2 linked regions of the Acidicapsa acidisoli genome follow. The protein of the gene in region 2 binds, or shares a complex with, the protein of the main gene of each other region. Links are inferred from orthologs where the notes say so. Each region holds a gene or a part of one and is shown on either strand. Other genes may lie near its edges.

Region 1 (11,612 bases), on a different replicon or contig from region 2:
GATCATGCCGCCGCCCACCAGCTTCTTGTACTTCACCAGCGCCAGGTCAGGCTCGATGCCCGTCGTGTCGCAGTCCATCATGAAGCCGATGGTGCCCGTCGGGGCCAGTACCGTCGTCTGCGAGTTGCGATAGCCATAGCGCTCGCCATAGATCAGCGCCATGTCCCAGCACTCGCGGCTGGCCTCAATCATCGCGTCCAGTTGCGGAGCGACAAATGGCTCGCCGCTGACCTTAGACTTGCCGATCTTGTTTACCTCCGCGCGGTGCATCCGGATCACATCCAGAAACGGCTCGCGGTTCACATAGTACCCGGGGCAAGCTCCGCCCTGACGGCCCATTTCCTGGTTCACCTGCGCCGTCAGCGGCGTCGCTGAAGCCAGCGGCGGGCATGTCGCCGCGATAATCGACGACTGCAGATATGCCTGTCCGCACATGATCGCCGTCAGGCATCCGGCATAGTCGCGACCTGCGTCGGAGTCGTACGGCAGACCCAGCGCCATCAACAGCGCGCCCAGGTTCGCGTAGCCCAAGCCCAGCGGGCGATAGTCATGCGAATTCTTCGCAATCGCCTCGGTCGGATAACCCGAGTTATCGACCAGGATCTCCATTGCCGTGATCACCACGGAAACAGCATGGCGATATGCCTGAATATCGAACGTCCCCGCCGAAGTCACAAACTTCAGCAGGTTAAAGCTCGCCAGATTGCAGGCCGAGTTATCGAGGAACATGTACTCCGAGCAAGGATTCGAAGCATTGATGCGCCCCGAGTTCTTGCTTGTGTGCCAGCGGTTGATCGTCGAGTCGAACTGCATTCCAGGGTCGCCGCACTGCCACGTCGCCTCGGCAATCTTGTTCATGATGAAGCGAGCCTTATAGGTATTCACCGGCTTGCGATCCTTCACCGCCAGGGTCGTGAACTCGCCATCCCGCTCATAAGCGCGCATGAACTCGTCATTCACGCGCACAGAGTTATTCGCGTTCTGGAAGAAGATCGAGGAATACGCCTCGGAATCCGGTCCCGAACCGTCATACCCAGCCCGAATCAGCGCAAAAGCCTTGGCCTCCTCCTTCGACTTGCAATCGATGAAGTCGACAATATCCGGATGGTCCACATTCAGGATCACCATCTTGGCCGCGCGCCGCGTCTTGCCGCCCGACTTGATCACCCCCGCAAAAGCATCGAATCCGCGCATGAAACTCAGCGGACCTGAAGCCGTGCCGCCACCCGAAAGCAGCTCCATCGAGCCGCGAATCGACGAAAGATTCGTCCCCGTTCCCGACCCCCACTTGAACAGCATTCCTTCCGTCTTCGCCAGCGTGAGAATCGCGTCCAGCGAGTCGTCCACCGCGTTGATAAAGCACGCCGAGCACTGCGGATTCCGGTAGCCTGTCACCGAAAAGCGCACCGCGCAGGTATGCGGGTCCCAATGCCAGTTCTGCGCGTCCGAATTCGGCTCCAACCGGTCGCAGCCCACGTTGAACCACACCGGCGAATTGAACGCCACCTTCTGCGACACGAGCATCGCCACCAGCTCGTCATGAAAGATCGCCGCATCCTGGGCGCTCGAAAAATAACCACCCTCCAGACCCCAGTCCCGAATCGTCTCCGCCACCCGCGCCACCAATTGCCGCACACCCGTCTCCCGCTCCGGAGTGCCAATCTGCCCATGCAGGTACTTCGAGGCCACGATGTTGGTCGCCGTCATCGACCAATCCACGGGAACTTCGACATCCTTCTGCTCGAAGATCGACTTGCCGCTCGCGTCGGTGATGGAAGCGGTCCGCCGCTCCCACTGAACCTCGTCATACGGCGAAACACCGGCCTTCGAGAAGCGGCGCGAAAAGGTCAGCCCTCCGCGGGAGTAGCTCGCGGTCGTTGCGCCGGAGGCATTTTGGTTCGCGCCAGCAGTTGAGCCGGAGTTTGAAAAAGAAGTGGGTGACGCGGAGTAAGTATCGAACATTCGGTCTCCTTCGGGAACCTTGGGGGTGGGTTCATACGCTAGCGGGCCTCTAAAAAGGACCCTGAACATTAGATGAATCAGCTGGCGACACGCACCAGCAGGACTACAGAATCAAAAAGTTGCGGCAAGATCGTTCTTAACGAATAGGACATCATCCCGACCGCTGAAATTGCCGGCCAAGATTGGACAAGATTGGCACGATTCCGGAAAAAAACACCAGAGAACCAAGGTTTCTGTCATCAATTCGTAACAACCGCAGATGCAAAAATACCGCTGTCTGTGGTGCAGGTCAAGCGCGAACCACAATATGTAGTATTTTCATCACCTTACGGAGCACCATCTTCGGCAACACCCGCCGTCGGCTGTGCAAAACGGGAAAGCCCCCGTCCAATGCGGGTTTCGGCCTTGAATTTTCCACGATCCGGCCGATAAAACCAGGGCGCAAAGAGCTGTCAAAGCGCAGGAAACCACCAACGATCAGCCTCCCACCCTTGAGCCTATGCTTCCCCTCGGCCCGGCACAAGGCGCAGAAATAGTGCAACTCCGGTGGACTCCTGTGGGAGTTGTGGAGAAAGGAGTACGCAACTCCGTAGGCCTCGGGACCCAGACTGGGGCCACTCCCGAGGCCGTCCCGAAACCGTCACGAAACCCTGTAGGCAGATCGAGAAAGGCGCTTTGAATTTATGTCAGGCAAAAGGAACAAAATCGAAACCTATTCGTTCGCCTCGATCTTCCGTCCGCGCGTTGGTTGAATCATCCGGCTGGTGACCTTAAACAATGCAGCATAGCTGCGCAACTGGTCTCGTGACAGTTCAACCTCTTGCTCGAAGATGAACCATCGCACCCCTTCCGTACAGGGCGGAGCCGTCAGCGAACCCTCATAGGTCCAGTACCCACGATCAGTCGGCAGCAGCCCCGCCGGGCTCATCGACTCCGTCATCTTATCCGTCGCGCCAGCCGTCTTCGGCATGTGCTGCCACAGGGCTGCCAGGACGGCGTTGGCATTGCCCTCATTGAGCCGCACCGCTACCACGGCGATCTTGCCATCGGCGCTCTTGTGCACCAGATCCAGGGTCATATCCGGCAGCTTTCCCTTCACTGCCTCCTCGCCAGGATGATGAAAATGAAACTGCACCAGGTCGTAGCGAGTCCCATTAGCGACGATATAACTCCCCGGCGCCGGCGTCACCTGAATCCAGTGCCCGGTATTGACCAGCGCCATCGAACTGCTCATGTAGTGAAACTCAATCGGCTGCAGACTCTTATTCAGGTGCGCCCCGCGAATATCAATCGGCGACTGCTCCTTGCCCGTAGAGCAAGCCCTGTACGCCGGGTCCAGCCTTCCCCAGTTCAGCGGTCCCTGCTTGCCCTCATAGCTCCACGGCGCGCCCGTAGCCGCCTGCTGGGCCTGAGCCACAAACGGTGCGCTTCCAAACAGACCAAGACTCAGCCCCAACATCGCCAATCCCATCCGACGCATAGCTTTCTCTCTCCATTCCATCCAATGATTCCAAAAGATTCTATGACATAGACGCAACGAAACGGCCGACGCATTCAGCGCTCAACCGCCTCAAAGCCAGAAAAAGGCCTCCACCCGAAGGCGAAGGCCCATTTCATTCATCGAAGTTTACGGAAAAACCTACTTCGCCGCAGCCACCAGCCCGGCCTGCTCAGCCAAAGCCGCAGCCTTGTCCGTCGCTTCCCAGGTAAACTCTGCCTCGTTGCGTCCAAAGTGCCCGTAGGCCGCCGTCTGCCGGTAGATCGGACGACGCAGGTTCAGGCTCTCGATAATCCCCTTCGGCGTCAACGAGAAGTTCTTCCGCACCAGCTCCGTCAGCGTCTTGGCGCTCACCTTGCCCGTGCCAAAGGTCTCCACCAGCACCGAAACCGGCTCGGCCACGCCAATCGCGTAGGCGAGCTGCACCTCGCAGCGGTCCGCCAGCTTCGCAGCCACGATGTTCTTGGCGATATAACGCGCCACGTAGGCCGCCGAACGGTCCACCTTTGTCGGATCCTTGCCGCTGAATGCGCCGCCGCCATGCCGGCCCGCTCCACCGTAGGTATCCACGATAATCTTGCGACCCGTCAGCCCGGTATCGCCCATCGGTCCGCCAATCACAAAGCGGCCCGTCGGATTGATGTGGTACTTGGTGTTTTCATCCAGCCACTCGGACGGAAGCACAGCCTGAATCACATGCTTCTGAATGTCCGCGCGCAGCTCGTCATTCCCGACCTGCTCCGCATGTTGGGTCGAAATCACAACCGCGTCAATGCGCACCGGCTTTCCGGACTCGTCATACTCAACCGTCACCTGGCTCTTGCCATCCGGCCGCAGATACGGCAGCTTGCCGTTCTTGCGCACTTCGGAGAGTCGCCGCGTCAGCTTGTGCGCCAGCGAAATCGCCGCCGGCATCAGCTCCGGAGTCTCGTTTGTGGCGTAGCCGAACATCATGCCCTGGTCGCCCGCGCCGCCCGTGTCCACGCCCTGCGCAATATCGCCCGACTGGCGATTGATTGACGAGATCACCGCGCAGGTATTGGAATCGAAGCCATATAGCGCGTTGTCGTAGCCAATCGAAGCCACCACTCCACGCACCAGCGTCTGAAAGTCCACATACGCCTTGGTGGTAATCTCGCCCGCGATCACCACCAGACCGGTCGCGGTTAAAGTTTCCGCCGCAACGCGGCTGTAAGGATCCTGCTCCAGGCAGGCATCCAGAATAGCGTCGGAGATCTGGTCGGCAATCTTGTCCGGATGGCCTTCCGTCACAGATTCAGAGGTAAACAGAAAACGGTCGCTCAAATTGCATTTCCTCCCATTGCGTCTTGTGCAGGGGGTATTTCCGGGCCGCATCACACGCAACCCAGGCTTCCTTCACCCTGGCGGCTCATAATCAGATGCCGGCAAGAGGAGGGACGAAGCCCGATACTGCATCTATTTATGGTAATTGCCACATGCCCGTTGCGGCAAAGCTGCGCCTGCCCAACGGCAACCATCGCCTGTTCAACCGCGCCCTGCCGAGGGTGAATGGGAGACAACAAAAGGAAATAAGGAAGAAAGAACAAGGAATCTAAACGGGCGTCCAGTCTGAAATCCGGTTCAGAATCCGCCCAGCAGCCACATCCCCAAACCCGTCACCGCGCTCGTCGCTGGCTCCCGTCCCGGAACCACCGTCGGCCACCAACCCGACCGGAAGCCGAAGTAGCGCACCGTAAAAAACACCGCGATGCCGACCACGAACAGCAAGAGCAGCGCCCCAGCCCATTTCAGCCGCTCCGTCGCCGCATCCCGTGGCCGCACCCGCGCCCGGCCCACATTGGCGGCAAACTCGATCCAGTTGCGGTCGTCATCATGCAGCTCACCGGAAGCCGCATACGCCCGCTGGAAGCGCGTAACCCAGTCCATTTCATCCAGACCGAGGACGTTCACATAGCCCCGAACGATGCCCTTGTTCAGAATGCCGCCGGGAAGCACACGAAACTGGTTCTCCTCCAGCGCCACCAGGTGCCGCTGGCTGATCTTGGTGATCTCGGTAATCCTTTCGAGCGCAATGCCGCGGTTCAACCGCTCCATCCGCAACTCTTCGCCAAAGCTACCCGTGCTCATCACAAAACAGGGACACTTTCCCAAAAAAGATTTCCACAATCAAGATAAAACCTATTCGCCACCCAGGTCAAAATCAAGTTGTTGCGCTTGTTTTCTTTTCATATACCTGCGATTGCGCGTTCAATCTGGGAAAATGACACCCCGGCTCGACCAAATCAGGGAACAATATCTCATTAAATTCGTTGCCGCAATATTCCTTTACCGCTCCGCATTTCAACCCTCCGGCGTCGCTCCCCATCCGCCTGATACCCTTTTCTTATAGGTTTCCATTCGGCCCCGCCTCATTCAGGAACGAACCGATCCATTACGAACAAACTATGAACAAACTGGTATTCGCTAATCTGATCCATCGCCCCATGCGCTCCGTAATCTCGGCCGCTGCGATCGCCATCGAAGTGGTGATGATCATCTCCGTCGCCGCCATCTTCCTCGGCCAGATCGACGGCCAGAAGATCCGCACCAACGGAGTCGGCGCCGACATGATCGTAGGCCCTCCCAACGCCAGCTTCATCAACGCCCTTGGGGGTGCGCCAATTCCGGCGAAAAATGTCGAAGCCCTGCGCAAACTGCCTCACATCGCCATCGCTTCGCCGGTAATTCAGAAGACCAGCCTCGGCAGTTCACTGGAGATTCTCTACGGCATCGACTACCCCAGTTTCAACGCCTTGCGTCCCTTCGTCTTCCTCCAGGGCGGCCCATTTCAAGGGCCTAATGACGTGATCGTCGATGACGTCTTCGCCGCCCCCGGCGCGGGATACCATGTCGGCGATACGATTCAGGTCCTCGGCCATCCCTTCCGCATCTGCGGCATCGTCGAAAGCGGCAAAGGCGGGCGAAAAATGTTTCAGATCCAGACGCTCGGCGACCTGATCGGCTCCGAAGGCAAAGCCTCGCTCTTCTTCATCAAGAGCGACGATGAAGCGAATCAGGAAGCAATCCGGAAGGAAATCCTGAGCACGCCGGGCTTCCAGAACTACCAGATCTGGACCATGCACGAGTGGCTCTCTTTAATGACGCCAGATCACATTCCCGGATTCGATATAGCTCTTAATGTGGTCACTCTGATTGCAACCCTCGTCGGCTTCCTGGTCATCTTTCTGTCGATGTACACCGCGATCCTCGAACGCACCCGTGAAATCGGGATTCTCAAGTCCATGGGCGCATCCAAGACCGCAATCGTCGGCATGGTCCTGCGGGAATCGGCCATGATGGCCGTCGTGGGCATAGCAGCTGGCATAGCACTGACCTATGCGATCCACTCCGCCCTGGCCCACAAATTCCCCTCGTTGTTCTTCGAAATCACCTCCGACTGGACGGTGAAAGCCGCCATCATCGCCTTCCTCGGAGCAGTCCTCGGAGCTGCCTACCCGGCATTCATGGCCGCCCGCAAAGACCCCATCGACGCCCTGTCGTACGAATAACTCTTGCGCACACAAAAGGGCCAGTGCGATCGCATTGGCCCTTCCCTCTCCCGGCAGCCAGCCGCCAATTCCTTATTTCGGTAGTGGGTCAGTTTGAACGGTACGGGCTTTAGCCCGTACATTAAGTCCTGCAATATCGGGGGGCTTTAGCCCCTGAGGGTTGGCCTCTTTTCAAATTGACCACCACCTTTACTTCGGAAACATCGCAGTCATCTCGCGTAAGCTCGGCGCATCGTCGCCAAATGTAAAAGTCCCCTGCTCCCGCATCTCTTTGGTGGCGCGCAGCAGCGCACCATAAGCGGCGCGGGCAAGAGCGCTGCCCACACTCAGCCGCCTCACGCCCATGGCCGAGGCCTCTGCCACGCTTAGCTGAATCCCCTTGAATCCGACCAGCACATTCACCGGCCGATCGACTGATTTGATTACAGCCGCAATCTCATCATGGCTCGTCAGCCCAGGTGCATACAGAACATCCGCGCCCGCTTCCTGATACGCCTGCAGCCTGCGAATCGTACCTGCAAGGTCTGGACGCCCGTACAGATAATTCTCCGCCCGGGCAGTCAGCGTAAATGCGAAAGGCAGACCCCGCACAGCCTCTGCCGCAGCTCGAATCCGATCCGCCGCAAAGTCTTCCGCATAGATCGGATCGTCCGCCCGCCCGGTCGCATCTTCGATGGAACCACCCACAGCTCCCGCAGCCGCAACCATTCGTATCGTTTCCGCGGCAACCTCCGGCGGGTCCCCAAAACCATTCTCAAGATCGGCGCTCACCGGCAGATCCGTGGCCTCGGAAATCTCAGCTACATGCCCGATCATCGCCTCGCGGCCAACTGCGCCGTCTCGCCTCCCGATCGAAAAAGCGTAGCCCGCGCTGGTCGTGGCCAGAGCCTCAAAGCCCAATCCGGCCAACACCCGGGCCGTACCCACATCCCATGGGTTAGGAATGACAAACGCACCACTGCGCTGATGCAGCGCGCGGAAGACCAGTCCTTTTTCATCCTGCGTCGACATACAGAGTCATCCTTTCTCCGAAGAAATTGCAGCAATTCCAAACGTCCCATCGACTACTTCCACAAAGTTTCTCTCTTCGCGAAGAATCAGGCGATTGGCCTGCGCCATGGCAAAATTCGCTCGCGCTTCCGGATCTGCCCTGAGCCGCGCCCGGTACGCCTCATAAGTCGACAGGCTATCGAAGGCAATCAATCCCCAAGCCACATCATTCGTCCCCTCATAGGGAAGAAAATATCCGACAAGTTCGCCGCCGCAACGGGGAATGATGCGCCCCCAGTTCTCGGCATACTTTTGGAACTTATCCCGTTGAAACGGATCGATCTGGTAGCGAATAACGCAGGTAATCTTCATTCCTCTCCTCTTCTGTGACAAGTCCTGAGCCGGATCTGCAAATACGCTTCCAGCAGGGGTCAGCAACACACTGGAAGCAACCGCTCCCACAATGGCTTCGCGGCGAGTGACGGAATGCACAACCGGTCTCGGGAATCGCATGAGGAAAGTATGCCTCTTTTCCAACATCAATACTTCGTTTATCGTCACATCATGGATGCGAACTTGAGACCCACGACTCATACAAGAACCAGTACAAGACTCAGAAGCACGAATATCAGTCCCGTAAGCGACGTCGCACTCTCCCGTCTCGCGGCAGCCATCGGCGAACCATCCAGGGCGCGCATCCTCTGTTGCCTGTTGGACGGTCACGCACGCACCAGCACCGAACTCGCGACGGTGGCCGAGGTCAGCCCTTCCACCGCAAGCGTACACCTCAACCGCCTAATGGCCGAGCGACTGATAAAACTGCTTGTTCAGGGGAAGCACCGTTACTACAGCCTCGAAGGAGCCGACGTGGCCAGCGCGCTCGAAGCACTCATGGTAGTAGCCGGAGGGTCGCGGCCTCAGTACGCTCCAACCACGCCTGTTCCCCTGCGCTATGCCCGCACCTGCTACGACCACATGGCAGGCACGGTTGCAGTCTCTCTCCACTCTCGCTTCGTCAATTCAGGCTGGATCATCCAAGCCTCCGAGCAATCAGGTTCAAAGCCCGAAGATGCGCTCGACCTGACATCCGCCGGAAACAAGGCCTTCGAAGCTCTGGGAATCGACATCGCAGCAACCCGAAGCCTGCGCCGCCGATTCGCCTATGCGTGCGTGGATTGGAGCGAGCGAAAGCCTCACATCGGGGGCGCGCTCGGCGCTGCTCTTCTGCAAACGGCTTTGCAGCGAAAGTGGGTCACGCGCGACCTCGATAGCCGAGCCCTGAATGTCACCCGGCTCGGCCAGCGCGAACTATCAGCCCGCTTCGGGATTCAATCAGCAGCCAGTTAGTAGCTCCGCAAGCCTCAATAGCCCGGATCAATTCCGCCTCATAGGCCCGCTCAGAATCCGGCTTTAATCCAGTTTGACCCGACATGTTCGCTTGTATACTCGCCATGAAGCCCCATACTCGATACATTTTGGATAGACCAGCTTGACCGCTGCTGCAGGAGATCCCGCTTCTGATGACCCCGAAACGCCTCGCGTACACACTGTGGATCATCCTGATTGCGCTCTTCGCCGCTGCGCACGCGTGGCACCTCCGCGCCGATTTCCCCAACTTTTCCCCTTGGCAGGACTGGTCCAAGTACACCGACGAGGGCTGGTACGGCAACGCCGCCATCCGCTCCCATCTTTTTCACAACTGGTACGTCCCAGGCGACTTCAACCCCGCGCCCGCCGTCCCCGTCTGGCCTTTTCTGGAGTGGCTGCTCTTCTTTGTCACCGGCGTCACTCCGCAGGCCGTCCGCGCCCTCGCAATCGCCTTCTTTTTCCTGAATCTCTTCCTGAGCTACAAGCTCTTCCGCGAACGCGGCCCCCGCTGGGTCGGCCTGCTCGCCGTGACGCTCCTCGTCACCAGCCCGTTTCTCTATTGCTTCAGCCGCCTCGCCATCCTCGAGCCGCTCCTGATGGCGCTCACCCTCGCCGCCATGAACCTCGCCATTCGCCTCCCCCGATACCAGCACAAAGAGGGCGTCTCAGCGTTAATCGGTGTGCTCTTCACCGGAATGCTGCTCACCAAGACCACCGCCGTCTTCCTGCTTCCGGCCCTTGCGTGGATCATCATCCTGCCCTTCTGGGACCGCAAACGCAAGCTCCTGCGCCTGCTCGTCGCCGCCGGAGGAGCCGCAGCCATCTCATTCAGCCTGTGGATGCTCCTCGTCGTCAGCTACGATCTTTTTGCGGACTACAAATATCTCTTTTTCGTGAACGCCTACGAAAAACCCCACGACCTTTACGGCCATTTCATGAGCTTCTGGTGGTCCTTCCACGGCGGCCTCTGGGTCGACCTCGTTCTCATTCCTCTCGCCGGGCTGCTCATTCTCGCCGCTCTCTATACCCGCATCCGCATCCGGGCCCGAAACTGGCGGCCAAACTGGACCGCCGGTCTCTGGCGCGATCCGCTCTTCTCCGGCTCCGTCGTCGCCGTCGCCGGTTACATCGGCTTCATGACCTATCAGAACCATCCCCAGCCGCGCTACTTTGTCGTCGTTGGCTTCTTCTGCTTCTTCATTGTCGTCCGCGTCACCGCGCAGCTTTTGTATCAGGAAACGCTGGCCCGCAAGTGTGGCCTTGCAATCCTCGGAGTCGTCGTTGTCACCGCGACCGTCAACGGCATCTGGACCCTGCGCTATGTCTTCCATCCCGAGTACACGTGGGTCACCGCCGCGCAAAACCTCACTCGCTACATCGACGAGCATCCCAACGGCAAACGCCTGCTGGTCTCAATCAGCGGCGATGAAATCACCCTGATCTCCCATCTGCCAACTCTGTGCGATGATTTCGGAACGATGGACCTGCCCTCCAAGATGGCTCTCTACCAGCCCGGCTGGTACGCCGCCTGGAACGACCTGGACCCCGGCACACTCCAGGATCTCCACGTCCACTACTCGCTCGAACAGGTCGCCGGATTTCCCGCCTTCGACGACCCGGAACGCAACGTACTGTACCTATTCAAACTCCACCCACTGCCCAACGGAAAATCGCGCGCCGAAGGCGACTGGAGCCTGCGAGTCGCTTTGCCCGGAGACAAAATCGACATCCCAATCGAGTAATTGTTGATGAAAACAAGATTTAGGTGCCGCAGGTACCGCATCTGGAACCTGCGATCTACTGACAGGAACTACCGTCCCAGGTAAACCTTGTATTGCTGCTCAAGCACGCCCGTACTACGCGCCAGCACCAGTTTATCCACATTGAATTGATACAGGCTCTGAACCAGGTTGCTCTGCGCACTCTGCAACGTCGACTGCGCCTGCACCAACGGCAGCGTGTCGTCGATCCCCGCATTGAAGCGGTCCGTCTCATCCGAGAGCGCCTGCGCCGCCAGATCCACGTTGGACCGCGCCACTTTTACCAGTTCCTCAGCCGCCTGCACATCCAGGAGCGCCGAACGAACCTGCTGATCGATCCGGCCGCGCAAATCTCCCAGTTGCTGATTCACGCCTTCCAATTGCGCCTTGGCCACTTCGGTATCGCCCCGCAGCGTGCCCTCGCGGAAGATCGGCACCTGCAGCGTTCCTATCGCCGACAGCGTTCCGTGATACCCAACTCCGTTCACACCCGTAACCCCGTAG
Region 2 (11,611 bases):
CACCGACATCTTCAGCGGTGTTACCTCAAACTACGAAGCACTCGTCGCCAGCTTCCGTCATGAGATGTCTCACCACGTCTCAGTCAATGCCAACTACACCTGGTCCAAAGCGATGGACTACGGCGAAAACAACACCACGGGAGCCAGCGCCACCGCGCTCCTCGACCCCTCCAACATCAAGCTTGACTATGGCAAATCCAACCAGAACGTACCCAACCGGTTCGTCCTCTACATGGTCGGAACCTCGCCGTGGCACGTCCATGGACCGCTCGGCTACCTCTTGAACAATTACGAACTCGCTCCTGACTTCCAGGCTCAAAACGGCCTGCCCTACTCGATGGGCATCAGCGGATCGTCGTCCAAGCTATACACCACGCCGGGCTCGCCAACCTCCGAGGCAATCATCAGCACCGTCTCCTTCAACGGTTCCGGCGGTTCGAATCGCGTTCCTGGCGTCGATCGCAACGAATTCCAGATGCCCAGCACGTGGGTTCTCGATCTTCGTGCCTCCAAGCAGATCGTGGTGCGTGAGCGCTACAGCCTGGAGTTCTTCGCTGAAGCCTTCAACCTCGCCAACCATCAGAACGTGACCGGCCTTGGAACAAACGCCTACACCGTGGCCCAGGACAAGACCAATTTCACCAACACTCTTGTTCCGTATACGGCCACTCCATTCAATGCGATCACCAGCACGGACAACAGCAACTTCGCGTACAACATCCGCCAGATTCAGATGTCTGTACGCCTGAAGTTCTAAGTCAATCGCAATCCATCCAACGACTCGGCGGTATGATTCACTCAAGGCCGCCGAGTCGTTTGCGTATGCGGGGTTTGTTCGATCTGGAATTACACCTTCAACGAGTGAAAGCAAGCGAAATTCAGTAACAGGTAGTGTCCTGATTTGCCTTTGTCTAATTTGCCTTTGTTTTGAAAGGGCAACGCTTTAGCCGCGCCTTAAATGCAGCACTTGCATGCGGCTTTAGCCGCCGAGAGAATGCTTATACCTAAATATGGGTACTATTCAGTAACACCCCCAACTAATACAAAGACATAATTGTTTCTCAAATCAGTGAATGTTACTGTCACATACATACATAAGGCGGTAGGGAAGAGAAAAACAGCCTTTCTCCTTCCAGCCTTTTGGAAGATACGTCGCCTCTCAATGCGACGGAGATATCTTCCTCCTCTCTATCAACCCATGTTGTAGGAGTATGCAATGTCAATCCAAAGCGAACCACCGTTGGGCCACAGCAATCGATATAGCGCGGATTCAGCCTGTACGTACTGTGATGGCATCATTCGTCATGAATCTTGGTGCGCCACGCTGAGTGCGGACGTCGCGTACGCATTCTGGGCCATCTCAGGCTCCAATAGGTTGAATACCGCAGACGAACTCAGGCTTCATGCCTTAGGCGTCGCCTGGTAGCAGCGCAATACCAAGCCTGCTACCAGAGCATTGCGAGCTAAACCGAGCTCGCAAACGCCAATTCGGCCCTTTGCCAAAAGAGCCACCTTCCACGCAGTTCACGGATAGCACCGGACCCGCCGCTAAAGGTCAAAGACATCTCTCATCCGCTAACATGTGGAGATGAAACCTCTGCCCAGGACCGCGTTTCTGATTGCGCTCGCACTCGGTACCTGCATTTCGCTTTTCGGGCAAGCTTTGATTCCCGCAAATGGTCACCAGCTCTTTCTCGACTGCCGCGGAAATGCTGCTGGCCCGACCGTGATCCTATTGGCCGGTGGCGGGGGAACCACGAGCACATGGGACAAAGTCCAGCCGCAAGTATCTGCCTTTGCACGGGTGTGCAGCTATGATCGAGCCGGCCTGGGCAAAAGTCGCGTCATTCAAGAGACTCAGTCTGCTGATCAGGTTGTGGACGATCTGGCCGCTCTGCTAAGTGCGGCCAATGTTCCACAACCTTATGTCCTCGTTGGCCATTCCATAGGAGGGCTATATGCTCGGAAGTTCGATGAGCGATTCGATTCAGAAGTGGCCGGGATAGTTCTCGTCGATTCCTCGCATGAGGAGCAAATATGGCGCTTCGCAAAGGACGAACCAGGTGCGCTCTCCGAATATCCGGATTGGAAGAATAACGTAGCGATGAGCTGGCAAGGCTTCTTGCCGCCGGAACAGCATTTGTCCTGGCATTTCACCAAGCCACTCATCGTTCTGGAACACGGGATTCCGATTGAACCTGTTTGGCATGGGATGCAAGAGGATTTGGCGCATCGCTCACCGGAAGGAAAGCTCATCACCGCGACCCAAAGCAGCCATTACATCCAGAAGCTACAGCCTGAACTAGTCGTCGAAAGCATTCGAACTGTTCTGTCACAATCAAGGTCACAACACTAGAACGGCGTTTCTTGATTCAACGCTCTTCAGGTACGAACGTTGGCCTATGTACCACTGCCAATTGGACCGGGACCATCAAAAGCTCCGCAAGAGAAGGTCTCTCGCGCTCGCCAGCACTTTCTCTCGCATCGCGGGCTCAGGCAGCATCCGAGCGATTTCAATTGCCCCGACCATCGTTGAAAAGATGGAAAAGAATGCGCGCTCTTTGTCGGCAGTTTGCTGGCCAGGCATAAACGGAAGCATTCGGCTCCTGTACTTCTTCAGTTCCTCAAAGATCTGCGCCTTCATTGCCTCATCGGTTCTCGCCAACTCGGGCGCAAGAGCGGGCAAGGGGCATCCGTACTCGACGTGCTCGCAATATTCCAGACTCAGATAGGTCGTCACGATCGCCTTCCACGCCGTCTCGGGTTGGGACTGCTCGGCGGCGTGAGCAAGGTGATTGGCTATTTCCTGAAATGCCTCCCGCAGTGATTCCACGAGCAACTCGTCCTTGTTTCCGAAATGCTTGTAAAAGCCTCCGTGGGTCAGGCCGGCGTCGCGCATCACGGCGGAAACAGCAGCGCCAGTGATTCCTTCGATGCGAACACGCCGCGACGCGTCTTTCACAATCTTCTGACGGATTTCGGCTTTATGTTCGGGCCTGTAACGCATGGCTCATTATAGGATGTTGGCAATCATCTCAGCGTGCGATCCGTCCGCCCCGGTCCTTCAAAAAATAATCTGAATCGATAGGATGATATATATAATCCCATGCAGGCAGGAGGTCAAAATGTCACCGCAAACGCTCTTTCAATTGCATCTCGCTTTAGGTTATGTCGCGTGCCTGCTTTGCTTCCGCGCGTATTTTCTGCCCAGGCTCAAGTCTATGGAACCGATGGAAGCTCAACGACTCATCGCCACTGTTCACAGCTTCCGCTTCTTCGGTCTCGTCTTTCTTCTTCCCGGCGTCGTCGGCCCCAACCTGCCCGCTAGCTTCGCCACCTTCGCCGCCTATGGAGACTTTGCCACCGGGATTCTGGCCATATTGGCGCTTCTCGCGGTAAGGGTACGTCCACTCTTCTGGTTTTTCGTCGTAGCCTTCAATCTCGTTGGAATCGTCGACCTCATTGTCGACTATTACCACGCCGTCAGGATCGGCCTTCCGGCCCTGGCGGGGCAATTGGGTTCCACATACGCGATCCCGATTCTCTATGTGCCAATGCTGATGATCACGCACTTGGTCGCCTTCTATTGGCTGCTCCGTCCGCAGTCCAGTGCAGCTCCTGTTCTCATTGGTCACGCGACCGAATCCTGACACAGGAGAATTCGGAAGTATCGCGGGCACCGGGTCTGGCGCGCTTCTATTTGGCGGAACGTTTCGACGCCGTGGAAGAAGCGCGCAGCCGCCATTCCCTTATTCCACCCCAAGCACCTTCACAATCACTCGCTTGCGCCGCTGCCCGTCAAACTCCGCATAGAAGACTCGCTGCCAGGTTCCCAGGTCGAGCTTGCTGTCGGTAACAGGCAATGTCGTTTCGTGGTGCAGCAGCAGCGCCTTCAAATGCGCATCCGCGTTGTCCTCGCCGGTCTGATGATGTTTGTAGCCGGGACGCTCCGGCGCAAGCTCTTCTAGCCACTTGCCGATGTCCTCGATCAGACCGCTCTCCAGATCGTTCACATAAATCGCAGCGGTAATGTGCATCGGCGAAACAAAGCACAAACCATCCCTGATGCCGCTGCGCCGCACCACCTCTTCCACATGGTCCGTAATGTGCACCATCTCCTTGCGCCGCTTCGTCTCAAACACCAGGTACTCCGTATAACTCTTCATCCCAACCATCTCCTTAAGAGGATTGTTTCATCGGATCTTTGGCTGTAGAACAAAACGCGCTCCACACGCAAAATCCCCATTCGCTGCAACAAGGCACAGAGGCCCGTAATTGTACGCAACGCGAACTCACTGACAAAAAGCCACTTCCAACAAACCCAAATTTGTGGAAAACACTTCAGCGAGCAATGCTCTACGTGGAACAATTTGCGAGACACACAAAAAGGCCCCCAGCCGAAGCTGGAGGCCTTTTTGTCATTTGCATTTGCGCCGAAGGCGCGTTTGCCTGGACGGCCAGTCCCCGGGGTCCCCGGCGACTGGTCTTCGTCGCTGGGGTGGTTAGTACATGCCGTCCATGCCGCCGCCGTGACCGCCGCCGGCCGGTGCCGCTGCCTTGGGCTCCGGAATCTCGGAAACCAGGGCTTCGGTAGTCAGCAACAGGCCTGCGATCGAGGCTGCGTTCTGCAGAGCGGTGCGGGTCACCTTGGTCGGGTCGATGACGCCGGCCTTGACCAGGTCTTCGAACTGGCCAGTGGCCGCGTTGTAGCCGTAGTGGTCGTCCTTCGACTCGTGGATCTTGCCCACAACCACTGCGCCTTCTTCGCCGGCATTTGCGACGATCTGGCGAAGCGGCTCTTCGAGCGAACGGCGAACGATCTGCGCACCGATCTTCTCATCGCCTTCGAGGGTCTTGATCAGAGCGTCAACCGCAGAGGTCGAGCGAACCAGAGCAACGCCGCCTCCGGCAACGATGCCTTCTTCGACGGCAGCGCGGGTGGCGTGGAGAGCGTCTTCAACGCGAGCCTTCTTTTCCTTCAGCTCGGTCTCAGTCGCAGCGCCAACCTTGATGACGGCAACGCCGCCAACCAGCTTGGCCAACCGCTCCTGCAGCTTCTCGCGATCGTAGTCGCTCGTGGTCTTTTCGATCTGGCTGCGAATTTCCTTCACACGGCCTTGGATGTCGGCAGCTTCCCCGGCTCCATCGACGATGGTGGTGTTGTCCTTGTCGATGGTGAGGTGCTTGGCGCGGCCCAGATCCTCGATCTTGACGTTCTCGAGCTTGATGCCCAGATCTTCGGTGATGGCCTTGCCGCCGGTGAGGATGGCAATGTCGCCCAGCATCGCCTTGCGACGATCGCCAAAGCCAGGAGCCTTGACGGCAGCGACGTTCAGGGTGCCGCGCAGCTTGTTCACGACGAGGGTCGCGAGGGCTTCGCCTTCGACGTCCTCAGCGATGATCAGCAGGGGCTTGCCGGCGCGGGCAACCTGCTCCAGCAGAGGCAGCAGATCCTTCATGTTGCTGATCTTCTTCTCGTAGATCAGGATGTATGGGTCGTCGAGGCTGACTTCCATGCGGTCGGCATCGGTAACGAAGTAGGGGCTCAGGTAGCCGCGGTCAAACTGCATGCCTTCCACGGTTTCGAGGTAGGTCTGCATGGTTTTCGACTCTTCGATCGTGATCACGCCGTCCTTGCCTACGGTCTTCATGGCGCCGGCGATGATTTCGCCGATTTCCACGTCGCCGTTGGCCGAGATGGTGCCGACCTGGGCTACGGAATCATCGTTGACCGGCTGGGACATCTTGCCGAGCGCGCCGCCATCGGCGAGCTTGCCTTCCTTGTCGCGAGCGCCGATCACGGCGATGACAGCCTTGTCGATGCCGCGCTTGAGGGCGGTCGGGTTCGCGCCGGCGGCAACGGTCTTCACGCCTTCGCGATAGATCGACTGGGCCAGAACGGTCGCGGTCGTGGTGCCGTCACCGGCAACGTCCGAGGTCTTGGAAGCAACTTCCTTCACGAGCTGCGCGCCGACATTCTCCAGGGCGTTCTGGAGCTCGATTTCCTTCGCGACGGTAACGCCGTCCTTGGTGATGGTCGGGGAACCGAACTTCTTTTCAATGACCACATTGCGGCCCTTGGGACCGAGGGTGACCTTGACGGCGTCCGCGAGGATGTTCACTCCGCGCAGGATCGCCTGACGGGAATCTTCTCCGTGCAGAATCTGCTTTGCCATTGTGCTTATTCTCCAAAAACAGTGTTAAGGGATGAGTGGTTAGTGGTCGGCAGGAAATACGAATGCAGCCGACTCTTCTAACGGAGCAAATCGATTTACTTCTTCAGAATTCCGAGGACTTCTTCTTCGCGCATGATGAGGAACTCTTCGCCGTCGATCTTGATCTCGGTGCCGGAGTACTTGCCGAAGAGAACGCGGTCGCCAGCCTTTACATCAAGGGGGAAAACCTTGCCTTCGTCGTTGGACTTGCCCTTGCCTACGGAGATGACTTCGCCTTCCTGGGGCTTTTCCTTGGCGCTGTCAGGGATGATGATGCCGCCCCGAACCGTTTCGCCCTCTTCCACGCGGCGGACCAGAATGCGATCGTGGAGCGGAGTGAAGGTCGTAACTACGGATGATGTAGCCATACTGTTGCTTCTCCTTGTGTTTCGAGTGAGGTATTCAGGTGAGATACGGGAGGGATCGGGCCCGACCGCATCCATGATTGAGAAAATCCGTGATTGAGAAAGATCAAATTGTTTGCGGACTGAAGTTGTCCGGGCTTGGACAGGGAGTGATTTGGCACTCCGGATCGCCGGGTGTTAGCACTCTCGCCTTCCAACTGCTAGAGTAGGGAAGTCGTCGAAAGGTTGTCAAGAGCCGGAATTGTGAAATGTGAGTGTTCTTCGCTAATAAATATTGCGTTAACAATTCGCTTCCGGTTCCAACCTATCGAAACTGTTTCTTATCCGTCTCTCATCCAGTCCCAATTCGCCCGGTCAGCCACGAAAGGTCTACAATAACGTCATGTTTCAGAGGTTACGCACGTTTCGAAATACCGTAGTGCCCGGTTTCTTGCTCGCCGCGATCAGCGTCGTTGCTTTGACGCACGCTTTCGCCCAGGATTCGGACTCGGCCAAGCGGGGCCGGAAATACAAAGCGCCACCGCCGACCTCGCATGTCGTTGTGACTGTCGTTCGGGCTACGAACGGCAAGCCGATTGAAGACGCGGCGGTGATCTTTCATCCCCTTATGGACGGACACGACAACGGAAACATGGAGCTGAAGACCAACGAAGATGGCAAGACGACCATCGATCTGCTGGTTACGGGCTCAAGCGTTCGCGTGCAGATCATTGCGGATGGCTTCCAGACCTATGGTAATGACTACAAGATAGACAAGGACAATATGGCGATTGACGTCAAACTCAAGCGCCCAGTTGCTCAGTACTCCATTTACAAGAAGAGCGAAGGAGCTGCGGCAAGCACAGACAAGCCTGCGGATGCTCCGAAGGATACCGCTCCCGATGCTTCCAAGGACCCGAAGAATGGAGATGCGAAGGATGGCGCGGCGAAGGACGCGACGCCTGATGCTCCCAAGAATGATTCATCACCGCAGGATTCGGCGGCTACGCCGAAGTAGTTTCTTCAAAGACATTTCGCTTCGATTCTCTCTTTGCGAGGACGCATGGTTTCCGGATCATCTTCTGAGTCGGTTTCCGGTCCTCACCCCCGTAAAACTGCTCTTGTGACCGGCGGCGCCAAGCGTGTGGGCAGGGAACTGGCCCTGACTTTGGCGCGCTCTGGCATGGACGTCGCGATTACCTTCCGCGCCTCGGCAGATGAGGCAGCAGAGACAGTCCGTGCCATTGAGTTGTTGGGTGTCCGTTCGATAGCTTTGCAGATGGATGTCTGCAGCGAGGCGAGCGTTCGGGATGCGATTCTGGCCACTGTGGCAGAGTTTGGCGGCCTCGATCTGCTGGTGAATAACGCTGCGATCTTTGAATCTGCGTCGCTGGCTGAGATCAGCCTGGAGCGCTGGGATGCAGTCTTCGAAACGAACGCGCGGGGCCCGTTTCTGGCGGCTCGCGAGGCTCTGCCGCATCTGAAGGCCGCGCATGGACGCATCGTGAACCTGGGTTCGCTGGGAGGCAGTCACCCATGGGCGACTCATGGACATTACTGCTCTTCGAAGGCTGCCTTGCACATGCTGACGCAGACAATGGCCAAGGCCTTTGCGCCTGAGGTCAGCGTGAATTGCGTGGCTCCTGGGTATATTGAAATTGCAGGCGACAGAGAAGTTGCGCATTTTGCATCGAAGACACCCATGGGGCGGAATGGAAGCGCTGAGGATGTAGCCGCGGCAGTGCTGTTTTTTGCAACAGGACCGCATTTCATTACCGGACAGATTTTGACCGTCGACGGCGGGTTGGGGTTGTGAGGCGGGTTCTGGAAATGCCGGAGAAATGAATCGCAGACGTGCGCATTGATTTCTTCCCGAGCGGTTTGGCCTGTTGTTACCAACTGAAGGTCTGAACAAGGTCGTTGGTCTGTAAACACAAGCCGACATCTGGGGAGTAATCCTGGCAAGAACTGCGGCTGGCGTGTCGGGTAGCGCACAAGTAGTAATTGCCGAATAGGCGGTCATACGACCGGAGCGCACCAAGATCAAATGGGGATCTTACAATTTCGGTTCAACGAACAACGTGGAAAGTGCGTTTCCAGCGCGTGTCTGGGAAGAAATGCACCAGAACGTGGCCGATCCACGCGAGCTTGTGACCGAATCCTGTTTGTTCAAGTTGTCCATCTGCGGCCTTGAACGACCAATAGTTGAAGAGAGGCCGGCCAATTATGTTGGCGCGTGGCACGAAGCCCCAGTAGCGCGAGTCCAGGCTGTTGTGCCGGTTATCGCCCATCATGAAGTACATGCCGGGTGGAACCACCAGGTCGCCATCCTGGATATAGCTTGAGAAGTTCACGGCCCACGACTCTGTCGCCCCAGATGCTGCTGCCGGGGGTACTGCGGGAAAATCATCGAGGAACTCGTTGAAGTTATCCGTCGTCGTCGGCTGCGCAAATCCCACCGGCTCTGCAACACCATTAACAATCACAATGCCGTTGCGTAGATGAATATGATCTCCCGGTACGCCAATCAACCTCTTCACCAGGGGAGTGTATTGTGGTGTTCCGTCGGCGTCAGTGGCATCAATACCAGGCTGATTGACGGGCTTGTGGAAGACCACGATATCGCCGCGCCTCGGCTCGCGATACCTGATGAGCGGCATCCACGAAGCAGGCGGCATTAGGGTGATCTGGTCGACGACCAGGTGATCGCCCACAAGCAGCGTGTTCTCCATCGAGCCTGACGGAATGACGTAGTTCTGAGCTAAGAAGGTCAGAATGAACAGGCCCACCACCAGAACTGAGCAGATGCTGGCCAGCGCTTCGAAAGGAGTCACCTCCTGATTGATCTTGGCGGAAGCTGCGGGCTTCGTTGAAACAGGAGAAATCTTCGTCGCTGGGCACATCCAAGGGCTCCTCAGGAAGGCTGGCGAGCCCCAGGGCGTTCGCAGCGGTCCCTTCGAAAGGGATGATTTCATGTAAGTTCGACTGTCGTCGGGTTTTCGTCTTGACCAGAGTCTATCAAATCCCTGTGCAACGTAGAATTCTCCGGATGATTCGGCGTGCGAGCGGCTAGTGGCCGATCCGGAAGTTATATAGGAGTAAACACTTCGGCGTCATTTTCAGGATCGGTACCGGGAAACGGGCATGTTGACTGTAGAGATTCTCGCTTTACGCCAATCCGGATGCCGTGTCGGAGCAGAGATCACGCGCAGGAAGGGTTGAAAAATCGGCTTTTGCGAAGCGAGCGGGCGCTCTGCAAAATGTTGGGGGATAAATCAGCAAATTCGTGACGTTGCTCTCCTTCGCGGGCGAGGTCTTCGGCGGAGCGCGTGCTACAGGTCGGACGTTCCCGATCAGCGTGACTCAGAAATTTCAAAAACTCAGTGGAGACAGGGGAGGGCTTCGGGTAGCGCTGCGGTTCCGCCGATGGTCTGAATGGCGCCCAGCGGGTTATCCCCCGTCATGACGCGAGTCCGTGAAATATGAAATGATTGTGCGTTGCCGCTGGTGTCAGGGTCCTTGTCGGCTTTGTGCTGAATCGTTTGAGTTCTAGAGACGCTGCGATTCCGGCACGGTGTGTCTTCGAGTAGAGGCCGAATTGAGAATGTCATCGTTGTCACAATTCGAGAGGGAACTAAAGGGGGCTGAACCGGCATTAAGTCCAGCCTTGGTTCGAGAACAGTTGAATCGCCTTCTCGCTCACTCTTTGTTCACGAACAGCAAGCGATACCCGGTGCTGCTCGCTTACACAGTTGAGCAGACCCTTCTTGGTAATGCGAGCGAGTTGAAGGAACGGACAATCGGTGTCGAAGCCTTCGGGCGGGAACCTGTCTACGATGTGAACCTTGATCCGGTGGTTCGCATGACGGCAGCGGAAGTCCGGAAGAGACTGAGCCAATATTATGTCAATCCGGAACATGCTACGGAATTAGTGATCGAATTGCCCGTCGGCACCTATGTCCCGTGTTTTCGTGAACCTGCACACCATCTAATGGAATCTGCCGTACCAATAGAAGGCGCGGAGCACGCCGAGTCCTTGCGGGAAGATCTCTTGTCGCCGGTTTTGCCGGCAGATTCCCAAGGAGCACCTCCGAGGCTCACCGTTCGTCATGGGATATGGATCGCAGCCGGTTTGATCATGGCGGCAATTATTGGCTTTGGCGTTGCCCGGACTAGATTTTCGGGCCCACCCACAACTCCAGGTCAACGGACGAATCTGGAACGTTTCTGGGAGCCAATCACTGCAACTTCAAGCCGAATCACGTACTGCCTGGGAGTTCCGATCGACGCTGTCGATCTTCAAACCAGGACGATTCCCGCGATTCCCGCTGGAGAGAACGGCAGTCTGAACGTCTATGATGTCATCACACTTGCGCGTTCCATCGCTCCCCTTGTGCCGAAGAATGGCGAATTTCGTGTTTTAGCCGCTTCTGATACCGGTTTCGCTCAGTTGCGAGAAGGCCCATCCGTCATGATTGGGGCTTTTGACAATCCCTGGACGATGCGCATAACACAGGATCTGCCCATAGGATTCGAATTTGACAATCACGTACGCAAGGTGGTGGATCGCAAGAGCTCTCCCAAGGGAATCTGGACGCTTCAATGGCAAGTTCCGGGCAAGAGCGTTGCACGCGACTACGCTGTTGTCGCCCGGCTTCACGACAAGGTCACAGGTGAGCCAGTCATCATCCTGGCAGGCATTTTAGGGGAGGGAACCGAAGCAGCCAGCGAGGTTGTCTCCAATCCAGCGTACTTGGATGCAATGCTGCAAAAGGCTCCGAAGAATTGGGACCAGCTCAATCTGGAAGCTGTAATAGAAGCAAGCGTTATTGAAGGCCACCCTGGGCCGCCAACGGTTGTTGCCGTGGAGACATGGTAAACCGTCTCGTTCATTGAAAAACCCTGTATCATACATCCCTCCCAGCCCGCATCCATCCTGATCCTATCTAATTGCAAATACAACGCTTATACGTGCCCTTGCGCTATCTGTTGCACGATGCAGCTTACACAGAGAGAGCGGCCGGCCCTAGGCTGAATGCGTATGGAAGTTCT

The links.
Region 1: the proteins of groL (region 2) and metK are in contact, whole or in part, in a cryo-EM structure (PDB 8P4O), measured with the Escherichia coli proteins. The link is inferred for Acidicapsa acidisoli from one-to-one orthologs.

Annotation. Positions count from the first base shown.
Region 1 is NZ_JAGSYI010000001.1:642,664-654,275, forward strand. What follows is about bases 2,684-5,667. They hold metK (methionine adenosyltransferase), read right to left. Parts: upstream 4,766-5,667; coding sequence 3,602-4,765; downstream 2,684-3,601. Other genes in these bases: OHL23_RS02660 (carbonic anhydrase), read right to left, coding at 2,684-3,442; OHL23_RS02670 (helix-turn-helix domain-containing protein), read right to left, coding at 5,063-5,593. In the rest of the region: OHL23_RS02655 (vitamin B12-dependent ribonucleotide reductase), read right to left, coding at 1-1,962; more of OHL23_RS02660, read right to left, coding at 2,675-2,683; OHL23_RS02675 (ABC transporter permease), read left to right, coding at 5,887-6,990; OHL23_RS02680 (isocitrate lyase/PEP mutase family protein), read right to left, coding at 7,180-8,001; OHL23_RS02685 (NIPSNAP family protein), read right to left, coding at 8,008-8,493; OHL23_RS02690 (ArsR/SmtB family transcription factor), read left to right, coding at 8,503-9,327; OHL23_RS02695 (ArnT family glycosyltransferase), read left to right, coding at 9,501-11,090; OHL23_RS02700 (TolC family protein), read right to left, coding at 11,159-11,612. UniProt on the Escherichia coli protein: Catalyzes the formation of S-adenosylmethionine (AdoMet) from methionine and ATP.
Region 2 is NZ_JAGSYI010000004.1:479,496-491,106, reverse strand. Bases 3,840-6,822 are described here. They hold groL (chaperonin GroEL), read right to left. Parts: upstream 6,177-6,822; coding sequence 4,503-6,176; downstream 3,840-4,502. Other genes in these bases: OHL23_RS23995 (co-chaperone GroES), read right to left, coding at 6,272-6,583; OHL23_RS24005 (secondary thiamine-phosphate synthase enzyme YjbQ), read right to left, coding at 3,840-4,166. Also shown: OHL23_RS24025 (TonB-dependent receptor), read left to right, coding at 1-757; OHL23_RS24020 (alpha/beta fold hydrolase), read left to right, coding at 1,589-2,356; OHL23_RS24015 (TetR/AcrR family transcriptional regulator), read right to left, coding at 2,432-3,007; OHL23_RS24010 (hypothetical protein), read left to right, coding at 3,126-3,650; more of OHL23_RS24005, read right to left, coding at 3,750-3,839; OHL23_RS23990 (carboxypeptidase-like regulatory domain-containing protein), read left to right, coding at 6,999-7,577; OHL23_RS23985 (SDR family NAD(P)-dependent oxidoreductase), read left to right, coding at 7,623-8,375; lepB (signal peptidase I), read right to left, coding at 8,629-9,462; OHL23_RS23975 (hypothetical protein), read left to right, coding at 10,242-11,438.